2 regions of the Erwinia sp. 009765445 genome follow, and region 1 is predicted to be linked to the other one. Evidence: predicted binding sites of a transcription regulator. Region 1 holds the regulator's gene; the other holds the start of a gene.
The links. The regulator Fur, encoded in region 1, represses iron uptake genes when iron is present. The targets are predictions, from matches to a motif close to ATAATAATGAGAACNACTATCAA.
Positions count from the first base shown of each region.

Region 2: the regulator Fur is predicted to act here: its motif matches at 6,214-6,236, upstream of fes (enterochelin esterase).

Region 1 is NZ_JBYUWC010000006.1:231,825-239,515, forward strand. It holds gene AC3Y5R_RS08595 (beta-N-acetylhexosaminidase) at 1-1,544, shown strand, start outside; gene fur (ferric iron uptake transcriptional regulator) at 1,611-2,054, opposite strand; gene fldA (flavodoxin FldA) at 2,376-2,906, opposite strand; gene ybfE (LexA regulated protein) at 3,068-3,349, opposite strand; gene ybfF (esterase) at 3,498-4,262, opposite strand; gene seqA (replication initiation negative regulator SeqA) at 4,514-5,074, shown strand; gene pgm (phosphoglucomutase (alpha-D-glucose-1,6-bisphosphate-dependent)) at 5,105-6,745, shown strand; gene kdpE (two-component system response regulator KdpE) at 6,843-7,526, opposite strand.
Region 2 is NZ_JBYUWC010000018.1:75,237-82,927, reverse strand. It holds gene entS (enterobactin transporter EntS) at 1-733, opposite strand, end outside; gene AC3Y5R_RS18855 (enterobactin synthase subunit F) at 730-4,704, opposite strand; gene AC3Y5R_RS18850 (MbtH family protein) at 4,701-4,925, opposite strand; gene fes (enterochelin esterase) at 4,938-6,161, opposite strand; gene AC3Y5R_RS18840 (MFS transporter) at 6,411-7,673, opposite strand.

The DNA.
Region 1 (7,691 bases):
CCGATGATGAAGCCTGGCGAATTGAGATCCCTGGCCTGCCGGAGCTGACGGATGTGGGCGCTAAACGCTGCCACGATCTTAGCGAGCAGCGCTGTCTGCTGCCGCAGCTGGGTTCAGGACCAGAAACCGACAACAATGGGACCGGCCATTTCAGCCGTCAGGACTATATCGAGATTGTGAAATATGCCGCGGCTCGCGGGATTGAAGTGATCCCCGAGATCGACATGCCAGCCCACGCCCGTGCAGCCGTCATCTCGATGGAAGCCCGTTACAACCGCCTGATCAAAGAGGGCAAAACGGCGGAAGCCTCTGAATATCGCCTGGTCGATCCCGGCGATGATTCCAATACCACTTCGGTACAGCTCTACGACCGTACCAGCTATCTGAACCCTTGCCTTGCGTCTTCCCTGCGCTTCACCGATAAAATTATCAGTGAAATTCAGGCCATGCATCGTGAGGCCGGGCAGCCAATTAAAACCTGGCACTTTGGCGGAGACGAGGCCAAAAACATTCGCCTCGGACCGGGATATTCCGATATCAACAAGCCGGTTGACGGGACTGGCCTGCTCGACATGAGCAAAGAGGACAAGCCGTGGGCGAAATCGCAGGTTTGTCAGACCATGGTCAAAGAGGGCAAGGTGGAGGACCTGGAACACCTGCCGAGCTATTTTGCGCTTAAGGTCAGTCAGCAGGTTAAACAGCACGGTATTGGCCGCATGCAGGCATGGCAGGATGGTCTGAAAGATGCCGAGAATGCCAAAGCGTTTGCTATTGAGCGCGTGGCAGTTAACTTCTGGGATACGCTCTACTGGGGCGGCTTTGATTCCGCCAATGACTGGGCGAAAAAAGGCTATGAGGTGATTATCTCCAGCCCGGACTACGTCTATATGGACTTCCCGTATGAGGTGAATCCGCTGGAGCGTGGATACTATTGGGGAACCCGCTTTAGCGATGAGCGTAAAATGTTCAGCTTCTCGCCGGATAACCTGCCGCAGAATGCCGAAACTTCGATGGATCGCGATGGCAAAACCTTCACCGCTAAATCAGACAAGGCCTGGCCTGGCGCTTACGGGATATCCGCTCAGCTGTGGAGTGAGACGGTGCGCACCGATCAAAACATGGAATACATGATCTTCCCACGAGTGTTTTCGGTCGCCGAGCGAGCCTGGCACCGGGCTGCATGGGAGCAAGATTACCAGGCGGGTAAAGAGTATATCGGTGGGGAAACAAAATACGTTGATACCCAGGCGCAGCTGAAAGACTGGCAGCGGTTTGCTAACCTGCTGGGGCAGCGTGAGTTGAGCAAGCTGGACAAGGCTGGTGTGCAATATCGCCTGCCAGTACCGGGTGCACGCATTACTGACGGCAAACTTGAAGCCAATATCGCGCTTCCGGGTCTGGCGATTGACTACTCGGTCGATGGCGGGAAAAGCTGGCAGCGTTATCAGGACAGCAGCCGTCCGTCGGTCAGTGGTGAGGTTTTGATCCGTTCTGTCAGTGGCGATGGCAATCGTTTTAGCCGGGTTGAAAAACCAGAGGGGTAGGCTGAGACAGTCAGACACAAATAAAAAAACCGGTGAAGAGTCACCGGTTTTTTTTAATAGTACCGATTACTTGTCGTGCAGCGTATCATCTTCACGGCAGTCACCAGCAGCACAGTGACCATACAGGTACAGGCTGTGGTTGCTGAGCTTGATGCCATGACGTTCAGCGATATCACGCTGACGGGATTCGATAGATTCATCGCTGAATTCAATCACTTTGCCGCAGTCCAGGCAGATCAGATGATCGTGGTGATGCTGCTGAGTCAGTTCAAAAACGGATTTACCGCCTTCGAAGTTATGGCGGGTAACGATCCCTGCGTCATCAAACTGGTTCAGAACGCGGTAAACCGTCGCCAGACCAATCTCTTCGCCCATGTCGATCAGGCGTTTGTACAAGTCTTCCGCACTGACGTGATGGCCCTCAGGTTCCTGAAGCACTTCCAGAATTTTCAGTCGGGGAAGCGTGACTTTCAGGCCGGCCTTCTTTAATGCGGTGTTATTGTCAGTCATGCGGATATTATCCTGTTACTTTGCTAGTCACTAAGTGGCTGAAAAGCCCTGAACATCGGTCGGAGCAAAAGCTGAGCACCCCAGTATAGAACTGATGCGTCGAAATGGAAACCACAGTAAAGGTGCGGGAGCATTCATGCGGGGTTAACATTTCGCTCTGCCTCCTTTTTCGCCTTCAGGGCAAAAGGCGCTGAGAGAGCAGGAGATGACCGATGGCGATATTGTACAGTTTTGCAGATGAAAGTTACAAAAATGTGCCTATTACTTCTATAGGAAAAACCACACGCCTGATGTGAGATAACTCCCACATCAGGCCAGTGATTATGCCTCAAGGATCTCTTTGAGCTGCAGCTCGTCGTAAATCTGTTTAACCCACTTCTCCGTACGCTCTGCGGTCAGTTCTGGTTGGCGATCTTCATCGATAGCCAGGCCGAGGAAATGGGTGTCGTCTGCCAGCCCTTTTGAGGCTTCAAAATGGTAGCCTTCGGTTGGCCAGTGGCCCACAATTACTGCGCCGTTTGGCTCGATGATATCGCGGATGGTGCCCATGGCGTCACAAAAGTATTCGGCGTAGTCTTCCTGGTCGCCACAGCCAAACAGCGCAACCAGTTTACCGTTAAAGTCGATCTCTTCCAGCGTCGGGAAGAAGTCATCCCAGTCGCACTGCGCTTCGCCGTAGTACCAGGTTGGGATACCCAACAGCAGAATATCAAAGGCTTCAAGATCTTCTTTGCTGCTTTTCGCGATATCGTGAACTTCCGCAACTTCTTTACCGAGCTGCTTCTGGATCATTTTTGCAATGTTTTCGGTATTGCCCGTATCGCTGCCAAAGAAAATGCCTACGATTGCCATGAGTTTAATAACCTCTTGAAACTTAATAATGTGAGACGGCTGGCCTAAAGTGTTAACGGCAATGATAGCAGACCGCATCAGGGGGATAAACGAGTAATCCTCCTGCTTTTGTCGCTTTGTGCTTTGCCATTACGCGCAGATTTCGCCTGTCAAAGGCCCGTTCAGCGCTGTGGGCTGGCAAGCTGCGCCAGAACAATTTCTTCAATCAGTTCGCTGCGGCTCATGTTGCGCTCCTCGGCCAGCTGGTTCAGGGCATCCACCGCGTCACTGTTCATTTTCAGTTCCACGCGCTTGAGCCCGCGCACTTTATCACGCTTGAGCTGGTTGCGTTTATTGATACGCAGCTGCTCATCGCGCGTCAGCGGATTGGTTTTTGGTCGTCCCGGACGACGCTCATCTGCGAACAGATCGATCGTGGTGCGGTCCGTGTTTTCTTTTGCCATAGAATCGTGATACTGAAAGGCTGGAGTTCTGATGGATTGGGCCGTAAAGTCGGCTGAAAATCGACCGCCGACAAAATTTTAGCGCGCCATCATACCCCAGTGAAAGTCCTGGCGACAATGATTTAGCTTTCACAGGAAATAATTGTTTTTACAGCGCAAAAAAACGGCGAATTGCGCGCAAAATCGCATCAGGTTTCTCCGCGTGAACCCAATGTCCTGCTCCGGCAATCACATGGGCGCGCGCCTGAGGGAATTGCGCCAGCAGGTCGTCACGGTATTCGTCAGCCAGATACGGCGAAAGTTCTCCGCGAATAAACAGTGTCGGACGCTGCCATAAAGGAACCGCTTGCCAGCCAATAAGGCGATCATAGCAAGCCATAAGCACCGGCACGTTAAAACGCCACTCGCCCTCGTGAAAAGATTTCAGCAGGAATTGAATCACTCCCTCTTCATCTATTGTCTGGCGCATTATCGCGGCGGCTTCACTGCGCACCTTCACGCCTGCGTCGCTCACTGCATTCAGCGCTGCAAAGATCTCATCGTGGTGACGGGTAGGGTAGGCGACGGGGGCCATATCGATGACCACCAGTTGCTCAATACGTTCGGCAGCCAGCGAGGTCAGGGCCATAGCAATTTTTCCGCCCATTGAGTGGCCGACTGCGACAAACTGACCGATTCCCAGTTCATCCAGCGTTTCCAGCACGTCCTGCGCCATTGCGGTGTAATTCATCTCTGTCGAACGGGGAGATAATCCGTGGTTGCGGACATCGATTTGAATGATCTGCCGCTCATCTTTCAAACCACGAGCCAGCACGGCGAGGTTATCGAGGCTGCCAAAAAGGCCGTGGATCAGCACCACCGGAGAGCCAGAGTGGGCGGATTGTTCAGATTGCAAGCGGGCATTCAATTTCATGGCAAAGTTCTTACAGTTGAAACGAAGGGTTAGGGTATCATAAATTTACGATTTCTTGCCGGAGCCACCGGCCAGATCCTTTTGCGGCATTATCTGACTTTTGCCGCTATTGAGGGCTGGCGCTACACCCCGGCGGGATTTAACTTTATAATCCTCGTGTTAGAGCTGGATTGTTCAGCGCCCGTGCGATTTCACCTGCCTGATGCACGGCGCATTCCGTCTCTATAAAGCCATAATCGTACTGGATCAAGATGAAAACTATTGAAGTCGACGAAGAGCTCTACCGTTATATCGCCAGCCACACTCAGCATATTGGTGAAAGCGCCTCTGACATTTTGCGCCGGATGCTGAAATTTTCTGCTGGTCAGACTGCGCCCGTCGCCTCTGCTGCGGCCGCGACGATGTCACCTTCTGTCACGGTGGTGAAAGAAGCCGCACCGGCAAAAGTGGAATATCGTCCTCAGGATCGCGTTCGCGCAGTCCGCGAGCTGCTGCTGTCCGATGAATATGCTGAACAGAAGAAAGCGGTTAACCGGTTTATGCTGATTCTGTCGACCCTGTACAGTCTGGATCCCAAAGCATTTGCTGCTGCTACCGAGTCACTTCTGGGCCGCACGCGCGTCTACTTTGCGGGTAATCAACAAACCCTGGTACAGAATGGCACCCATACCAAGCCGCAACATATTCCCGGCACGCCGTATTGGGTGATCACTAACACCAACACAGGTCGCAAACGCAGCATGATCGAACACATCATGGCGTCAATGCAGTTCCCGGTGGAACTGTCTGACAAAGTTTGCGGCACCCTATAACAGATATTTAAGCGTCAGGGAGAAGCGCCAATGGCCAATCACCCCCGTGCCGGGCAGCCAGCCCAGCAGAGCGATCTGATTAACGTTGCACAATTAACTTCGCAGTATTATGTCCTGCAACCTGAGCCAGGCAATGCGGAACATGCGGTGAAATTCGGCACATCCGGCCATCGCGGTAGCGCAGGACGTCACAGCTTCAACGAGTCGCACATTCTTGCTATTGCGCAGGCGATTGCAGAAGAGCGTAAAAAGAACGGTATCACTGGTCCTTGCTACGTTGGAAAAGACACCCATGCACTGTCTGAACCGGCAATCATTTCCGTGCTGGAAGTTCTTGCGGCTAACGGTGTAGATGTGATCGTGCAGCTGGATAACGGCTATACGCCAACTCCGGCAATCTCGAACGCTATCCTTGAGCACAATAAAGCCGGTGGTGCGCAGGCTGACGGCATCGTGATCACCCCTTCGCATAATCCACCGGAAGATGGCGGCATCAAGTACAACCCACCAAACGGCGGACCTGCGGATACCAACGTCACCAAAGTTGTGGAAGATCGTGCCAATCAGCTGATCAAAGATGGGCTGAAAGACGTTAAGCGCATCGCGCTGGACAAAGCCTGGGCGAGCGGCCATCTGCAGGAAAAAGATCTAATCCAGCCTTACATCGAAGGTCTGGCGCAGATCATCGATATCCCGGCGATCCAGAAAGCGGGACTGAAAATTGGCGTAGATCCGTTAGGCGGTTCCGGTATTGCCTACTGGCAGCGTATTGCAGAGTTCTACAACCTTGATCTGACCATCGTTAACGATTCGGTTGACCAGACTTTCCGCTTTATGCACCTGGATAAAGACGGCGTGATCCGTATGGACTGCTCTTCCGAGAGCGCGATGGCAGGCCTGCTGGCGCTGCGTGATAAATTCGATCTGGCGTTTGCCAACGATCCGGATTATGACCGCCATGGCATCGTCACCCCAGCCGGTTTGATGAACCCGAACCATTATCTGGCCGTTGCGATCAACTACCTGTTCCAGCACCGTCCGCAGTGGGGCAAAGAAGTCGCCGTGGGCAAAACGCTGGTGTCCAGCGCGATGATTGACCGGGTGGTGAACGACATTGGTCGCAAGCTGGTGGAAGTGCCGGTGGGCTTCAAATGGTTTGTTGATGGCCTGTTCGATGGCAGCTTCGGCTTCGGTGGTGAAGAGAGCGCGGGCGCTTCCTTCCTGCGCTTCGATGGCACGCCATGGTCAACCGACAAAGACGGGATCATCATGTGCCTGCTGGCGGCTGAAATCACTGCGGTGACCGGTAAAAACCCGCAGCAGCACTACGACGAGCTGGCTCAGCGTTTTGGCGCACCAAGCTATAACCGTCTGCAGGCTTCCGCCACATCTGCGCAGAAAGCCGCGCTGTCCAAACTTTCACCAGAAATGGTCAGTGCAGACACGCTGGCGGGCGATCCGATCACTGCACGCCTGACTGCCGCTCCGGGTAACGGCGCGTCGATTGGCGGGCTGAAAGTGATGACTGAAAACGGCTGGTTCGCTGCCCGTCCATCCGGTACGGAAGATGCTTATAAAATCTACTGCGAGAGCTTCCTGGGTGCTGAGCACCGCGAGAAGATCGAGAAAGAAGCGGTGGAGATCGTCAGTGAAGTGTTGAAAAACGCCTGATTGGTCGGTTGGTCAATGCGATAAAAATGACTGATTAGTCAGTTGGTAAATATGATAAATGTAGGGCGGAATTTATTCCGCCCTTTTTTATTGTCCGTCAGGGCATAAACCGGTAACCCACGCCGGTCTCGGTAATCAGATGGCGCGGCTGTGTCGGATCCACCTCCAGCTTCTGCCGCAGGTGTCCCATATAGATGCGCAGGTAGTGGCTGTGCTCCACCGCGTTCGGTCCCCAGACCTGATTCAGCAACTGGCGCTGTGTCATCACTTTTCCCGCATTATTCAGCAGGCTGACCAGCAGGCGAAATTCAATTGGCGTCAGATGCAGATCTTCACCGCTGCGCGTCACACGGCGGGCAGGGATATCCACTTTTATCCCACTGAAGCTGATTTCGGCAGCCGGTGCCTGTGAGGTCGCATTACCCCGATGGCGGAGTGCTACCCGCACGCGGGCCATCAGTTCACCAACGCCAAAAGGCTTGGTGAGAAAATCATCCGCACCAGCATCCAGCGCGGCAATTTTATCCTGCTCATCGCTGCGGGCCGACAGCACAATCACCGGCATCGCGCTCCACTGCCGAATCTCCCGGATAAAATCATTGCCGTCACCGTCCGGCAGCCCCAGATCGAGGATCACCAGATCCGGCTTGCGGGTAGCGGCTTCAATCAGCCCGCGCTGCAGGGTTTCAGCGTCAAAGACGCGCAGCGCTTCCCCCTCCAGGGCAAGGCGCAGAAAACGGCGGATCTCTTTCTCATCTTCAACAATCAGGACTGTGGTCACGGTGCTTCGCTCATTTGCAGGCTGCGGCAGGATTCTGGCCACGGCGATGACAGACTGAAAATTATCGCCCAATTTAGCAAATTAAGGCCGCCAGTGCTGCATCACGAGCGGGGGAAGTGGATGTGAATTAAAAGTTAATAAATAACGTTACATTTAACTTTTATG
Region 2 (7,691 bases), on a different contig from region 1:
GCACGCGAACCGCCGAAGCCATGGTGAGAAGTGCACCAGTCAGCGCAATGCCACCCAGCAGCGGATGGCTGACCAGATAACGCAGCCCCCCAACCAGCGCCGCCAGTGGCCGCGCATGGTGGTCAGGTGGCGCTGCCAGCCGGGGCAAACGGAGCAGCGGTAATAAGGTGATGAATGTCCCGATTGCGGCCAGACTGTAGTTCCAGAACACGCCGCCGGAAGCCAGCAGCAGCCCGCCCAGCATCGGCGAGATCACCGATCCCAACCGGACCGTCAGCATGGTGATCGCTCCCGCCTGCATCAGATTATCTCTACCCACCAGCGCCGGTGTGGCTGCCAGCAGTGCCGTCACCCCTATCGCCCCGAAGAAGCCGTCCCACAGCCCGAGAAGGTAAATTGCCACCAGAGAGGGAGAAGGCAACGAAGCATTGATGCACAATCCGATAAAACCCAGCCCGCAAGTGGCACGGGCAAACAGGATCAGCCTGCGGCGCTCATAGCGGTCAGCCAGTACGCCCCCCATCATCAGGCCGCTGAACATCGCCAGCCCTGTCAGGGTCACGCCCAGACTGACCTGCAGGGAGGAACCGGTCAGCTGCTGAATCTGTACCGGGATGGCCACAGCCAGCAGGCCAAGCGCCAGAATAGAGATAAAACGGGCGATAAATACCGCCCGGAATGCCGGGTGCGTCTTCAGCAAACTGAGACTGAGAAAGAAGGATTGTTTTTTCATTTTCCAGCCTGATTAAGCAGAGTGTTAAGACGTGGTCCGATAAGTTCAAAAGCCTCTGCAGAGATGATATCCACATGCGCGCAGTCCACCGGCAGCGTATTCAGTCGCCCGATCCACTCCGCCCAGGCAAGATGGGCATCCTGCTCCGGCTTCAGCGTACGTTCTGCCACAAACAGCGTTGCCTCACCGTTAAAACGACGGCTTTTAGCCGTTGCCAGCAGCCTGACGGCATCGGCATAGTTACCTTCTATTGCCGTGAACAGTTCGCCACTGCGATCCGCTTCCAGCGACTGACGCAGCTCCTGCTGTGCGACAATAAAGGCTTCCCGTTCGCGGTTGATCTCCTGCAGCACTTCTTCGTCCAGCGCCTGCACACCCTGCTGCGACCAGTTTTGCGTTTCCGGCGGCCACGTATCCAGCAGGCCGAGGAAAGCCACCTCTTCTCCGGCTGCCTCCAGCCGGGCCGCAATAGCATGGGCCAGCGTGCCACCAAGCGAGTAGCCCAACAGGAAGTAAGGTCCGTCAGGTTGCTGCTGCCGCAGGGTTAGCAGATGGCGATCGCACATCTCATCCAGGCTGGCGGCCTGCTGCATCGGTCCCGACGGACGTGGCGACTGAATGCCGATCAGCGACCAGCACGCATCGAGATAACGCTGCAGGATGCTGAACTGCCAGGCAAAGCCCGAGGCAGGATGAAAACAAAACAGCGTTGGCCCGCTGCTGCGACGAAGTGGTAAAACGGTGTCCATCCCGGCGCGAGCAGCTTCATCTTCACTTTGTCCCTGCGATAGCTGTTCCGCGAGGGCGAGCACGGTGGACGCTACCATCACCTGACCGACGCTGACCGGCCGGTTCAGACGATGTCGCAAATCTACCGCCAGGCGCATCGCCAGCAGCGAATGTCCGCCAAGGGCGAAGAAATCATCGTTGACCGAGTTGATTTCACAGCCCAGCAAGCGGGCGAAGGCGTCGGCAATGATCGCTTCCAGCCCAGGCTGAGGTTGCCGTCCTGCCTTGCCGGAAGCCAGCTCTGGCAGCGGCAATGCTTTGCGATCCAGCTTGCCGTTGGCGCTCAGAGGGAACGCAGCAATCTGCATCAGCGTAACCGGGACCATATGTGCGGGCAGTTTCTCGCTTAACTCATTGCGCAGGCGAAGCGTATCCAGTGGCTGACCGGAAGCGGAAACAACGTAACTGACCAATTGGCGCTGATCCCCTCCCCCGGAACTTTTTTTGCCCAGCACGCATGCCGTGGTCACCGCCTGCGCCACGCCTTCCAGCGTCAGTAGTGCCTGATCGATTTCGCCCAGTTCAATACGCTGGCCACGGATCTTCAGTTGATCGTCGCTGCGCCCTAAATATTCCACTGCACCCTCTTCGAGCCAGCGGGCCACGTCACCGGTGCGGTACATGCGCTCACCGGAATTCTGGGGGTCGGCAATAAAACGGCTGGCGGTGAGATCGGCACGTGCCAGATAGCCCTGAGCCAGCTGGATGCCGCTCAGATAGAGGTCACCCGCAATGCCCGGCGGGACCGGCTGCATATTGCCATCCAGAATGCGCAGGCAGGTGTTCCAGACCGGCCAGCCAATCGGCACGCTGGTCCCGGTGACTTTTTGCAGGGATTCGCCATAAGCCGGATACCAGCTGACATCCACAGCCGCTTCTGTCGGACCGTATAAATTGTGCAGCGGCACGGCGGTTTTGTTCTGCCACACATGACAAAGATCGGTCGGCAGAGCCTCACCGCTGCAGTACACGCGCTTCAGCGAAGCACAGTGTGCAATCGCCTGCTCATCATTCAGCGCGGCGACAAAAGCGGCCAACATCGATGGAACGAAGTGGGTAGTGGTTACCCCATAGCGGCTGAATAACAGTTGCAGAGCCTGCGGATCGCGATGCGCCTCTGGCGGAGCCATCACCAGCTGCGCACCAACGATCAGCGGCCAGAAAAATTCCCAGACCGACACGTCAAAACTGCACGGTGTTTTTTGCAGTACCACGTCATCCGCTGTCAGCTGATAGTGTTCCTGCATCCACATCAGCCGGTTCACGATAGCCCGCTGCCCGACCATCACGCCTTTCGGCCTGCCGGTTGAGCCGGAGGTATAGATTACATAAGCAGTGTGATCGGCACTTCCGGCAGTTGGAGAGACATCTGCATCGCTGATCATTGCCCCAGCGGAAGGGATATTCGTTCCGTCAGGCACCGGCGCATCATAGCAGAAGCTTTTCAGACCTTTGACCTTCGCGAAACGACTTAGCTGCGGTTCGCTGGTCATCAGCAGCCGGGGACGGGCATCCTCGAGCATCATGGTCAGCCGTTCGTCGGGATAGCCTGTATCCAACGGCAGCCAGGCAGCCCCCAGTTCGACAATCGCCTGCAGTGACAGCGACAGGAAAACCGATCGTGGCAACGCCACCGCCACCACATCGCCAGCTTTTACGCCCTGCGCGGCCAGCACTGCCGCCAGCGCCAGAACCTGCTGTCGCATTTGCCGGTAGCTGAGCTGGTAATGCTCATCGGCCAGAGCGGCTGCTTCAGGTGTTTTCTCTGCCTGACAGGCAATCAGGCTGCTGAGCGTGGCTTCCGGCAACGCAATCGCCGTATCGTTAACCCTCTGCAGCAATTGCGTTTCATGAGGATGCAGCAATTGTGCCTGCGCGCAGCTCAGAGCGGGCTGCGCCGCAAACTGGCTCAGCAGCAGAGGCAAGCGGTCAAGGTGCTCCCTCAGCACTTCTGGCTGGTAGCGGCTGGCGTTGGCAAGGATCTCCAGCGAAGCATTGCTCTGCTCATCAATGTAAAGCGCGATTTCCAGATCCCGCACCGGGCCGGAAGCCAGCTGATGGGTGATCCCTTCAATACCGTCAAAATCCAGCCGGTAGTCAAACATCTTCAGGTTGATCACCGGACCAGACAGCGGCTCGCTGAGCTGCCCGATGTCACGCTGGATTTGTTCCGCATCGTAACGCTGATGACGGCGAACTTTTTTCAACCGCTGCGCCAGTTCTGCAGCGAGCTGCGGCAGCGTGGCTTGCGGAGCAATCTTCACGCCAACCGGCAGCACGTTCAGTACCGGTCCGGTAGCGCTTATTGCGGCCGATCCCAGGCGACGCATAAAGATAAATCCGGCGCTGTACTCATCACGCCCATACAGCCGCCCCAGCCACAGCGCAACCAGCGCCAGCGCCATATCGGCGGGGGTCAGATTATTATCAGCCACGCTGTCACTCAGCAATTGTCGAAAAGCCTGACGATCAAAACTCAGCGTCTGACGAATCAGCTGCGTGCTTGCGTCCTGCCTGCTAAGTGGCAGCGGTGACAGGCTGGCAGGCATCGGTAACTGGCGGGCTTTCTCCAGCCAGAAAGCAGCATCCCGCTGCCGGGTGGATGAGGAGTGATAGCGCTGATACTCTTCCACCACCTCGCTGAACGGGGTGAAAGGAGTCGGGCCGATCGGCTGCTGGCGGCACAGCGCGGTGTAGATTTCCGCAATGCGTCTTGTGATAGCAGTGAAACTGAAGCCATCCACCACCAGATGATGAAAACGCTGATACCAGAACCAGCGGGTATCAGACAGGCGAAAAACGCTGTGGTGATAGACCGGGTTGCCGCCGGAGATGCGTAGATCCTGTTCGAGATCCTGCTGCATCAGCGCCAGGGCCGACTGCTGGGGTTCCTGGTACTGTCGCAAATCCACAAATCGCGGCGGCGTGAAGCTGGCGGAGGTATCGATCCACTGAACCGGTACGCCCTCTTCTTCAGCAAAGCGCATGCGCAGCGTATCTGCCTCTTCCATTCCGGCCACCACGGCCTGGCTGAAGTGCGCTTCATCCAGCTTGCCGTTCAGCTCTACATAGTGAGCTACGCTCCATGCATTCATCACCGGCGAAAGCTGTTCCGCCATCCAGATCCCCGGCTGAGCCGCCACCAGCGGCATCACGTTCTCTGGCTTCAGCGACGCGCTCATGGCTGTCTCTCCGGGCAGGAAGCGGCAAATGAAGCCGGCACCAGCTGCAGCCAGTTGTTATCCAGCCAGGCATAACACTGCTGCTGATTTTGCGGACCAGAAATGATTTGCCATCCTGCAGGCAGCGCGCAATGTTCCGGCCACAGGCTGTATTGCTGCTGCGGATTTCGCAGGATCAGGAACAGCCCCTGAGGGCGATCGAAAGGATTACTGTAGTCCATGCCAGGCTCCATTTATGGCCGAACGGTCTGCCACAGCGCGGCCAGCCCGTCAGTCAGGCCGCCACGCCAGCAAAGCGCATCATGTCCGCCTTCAAACTGGCGGTAGATAAGAGAAGGATGTGATTTTTGCAGCAGGGGAAGCAGCCGCTGGTTAGCCTGCAGGATCAGCGGTTCCCTGACGCCTGCCTCCATAAAAATACGTAATTCGCTGCCCTCTCCCACCCCCTGGCTGACCTGCTCAGCCAGCAGGCCGGACTGTTCCTGCCCCTGGCGATGGGGCCACCAGAAGGAGCCTGACTGGCTGAGCACGCAGCCAAAACGCTGCGGCCAGTGCAGGGCGGCATACAGCGCGGAAAGCCCTCCGAAACTTTGTCCCGCAACCACCGTAGTGGCGGGATCGTCACGCCAAACGTTATCGCGGCTCAACAGCGGCAAAAGCTCATCCTGCACCGCCATCCAGAAATCCGGGTTGCAGGTCAGTTCACGGCTGCGGCTATCGGTATTGATGGCATCAATGAGCAGGTAAACAGCCGGTGGCAGATGGCCGTTATCCGTTTCCGTCTGCAAGGCGGACCATACTGGCTGCTGCTCTGCCCAGAAGCGTCCGTCCAGCAGGATCGCCAGTGGCCGTTTTTCTGGCTGTTCCTCACCGGTAGTGAAGACCCAGACCTGCCGCTGATTGCCGAGACGCTGACTCCGCCATTGCAGGCTTGTCGCTGGAGTAAAGCTGGCCGCCGCTCCCGGTTGCCAGCCTGGCTGTAAAGGGGCATCCGGCAGATGCAGAGCGGAAACAGGATGTCCCCGACCTCCCTGCCAGCGGCCGTCTTTATTCAGAGGATCGGCAATGGCCTGACCAAGAAGTTTGCGCCAGCCTTCACGTAAAGCCTGACGGTCCGGCGGAGTTTGCAACGCAGCAGCGGAGAAATCATCTTCACGGCAGGAAGGAATAAAACAATAACTGCCCCGCCAGCTGGCACTGAGCTGCACCTGCCATCGCCAGATATCGCCGCCATCGAGTCTTTGCAGGCTTTGCGGCATCATTTGCTGATGGTGATCGGTCACGCCGGTGATGTAGATCCACACGCGGCGGACCGGAGAAGTCTGTGCTGTACCGGCGGGATCCTGCCAGTAGAACGTCACGGTGCAGGTATCCCCATCCCGGTGAATTTCAGGCAGCCCGCCTGAAGCCTTCTGCTGCCACTCCCCGAGTGTGATGCGATCGCCGCCGCCAGTCATACCATTAACCTTATGTTCTTTATGATGAAACATCCCATGTGACAACATGATAATAGTATTGATAATAATTTGCATTTGCAACACTGAGCAGCATATTTGCCAGGAAACAGGAGCGGTGAAGCAGGAAACAGAGAGCGGTGACATTTGTCGCTGTGAGCGAAACCAGCGCGGAAAAATTTGTTACGGGAATAAGATTAAGCGTGATGGATACCGGGTCAGACTTGTAGCCTGCCCGGTCTGGTCTGCGGTTTATGCTTTGCTGGTGTTGATTTCTTCGATCTCAGGTTCGTTATGCAGGCGCTGGCGACGACGCAGTCCGGGGAAGAGTTTCATCCACAGCGCGACCACGATTAGTGTACCAATCCCACCGACTGCGGCAGCCGGAACGGCCCCCAACCACGCGGCCAGCATGCCCGATTCAAACTCACCGAGCTGGTTTGAGGTGTTAATGAAGATTGAGTTTACCGCGCTGACGCGCCCGCGCATTTCATCCGGCGTATCCAGTTGCACCAGCGAACCACGGATCACCATGCTGATCATATCGCAGCCTTCCAGTGCGAACAGTGCCAGCATTGACAACCATAACTCTTTTGAAAACGCAAAAACCAGCGTGGCCACACCAAAACCCGCCACGGCGGCAAACATTGTCATCCCGACGTGACGCTCGAGCGTGCGGCGGCTGAGCCAGAAGCCCACCAGCAACCCACCAACAGCCGGTGCGCCGCGCAATAAGCCCAGCCCCCAGGGACCGGTATGCAGTACATCTTTGGCGAAGATTGGCAGCAGCGCGGTGGCTCCCCCCAGCAGTACGGCAAAGAGATCCAGCGAAATTACCCCGAGGACATCTGGCCGGTTACGGATGAACTTAACGCCGGCAAACACACTGGCAAAAGTAGCGGGTACTCGTGGAGGCGGCGCATGATCATAGCGCAGAAGGCTGACCATGGTAATGGAGACCAGATAGAGAATACCGGTGGTGGCGTACACTACCCCCGGACCGGCAACATATAAAAAGCCGCCCAGTGCCGGACCCACTATTGCTGCGGTCTGCATCGCAGTGGTACTGGCTGCAGTGGCGCGAGCCAGCATCGCCGGAGGCACCAGCGCAGGCAGCATCGATTGTAGCGAGGGCGCTTCCAGCGTACGGGCAACAGAGATAATAAAAATCAGGCTGAGGATAATCAGCTCGTCGGTTCGCTGCATTAAGGTTAGCGCGGCCAGCACGACGATGGCCAGCCACTCCGTGATTTGTCCCCACAGCACCACCCGCCGACGGTCAAACTGGTCGGCAACGTGTCCGGCAGGGAGCGCCAGCAGCACGGCGGGTAAGAACTGGACCAGGCCAATCAGGCCCAGATCCAGCGCGCGACCAGTCAGAGAATAGATTTGCCACCCAACCGCGATGGACAACATCTGGAAACCAAAGCTGGAGCTGGTACGCGCCAGCCAGAAAGCCACAAATGAACGATACTGAAACAGCGATCCCGCCCCGGCGGAAGAGGATGAATGCATAGCAATTCCTGAGTAAGA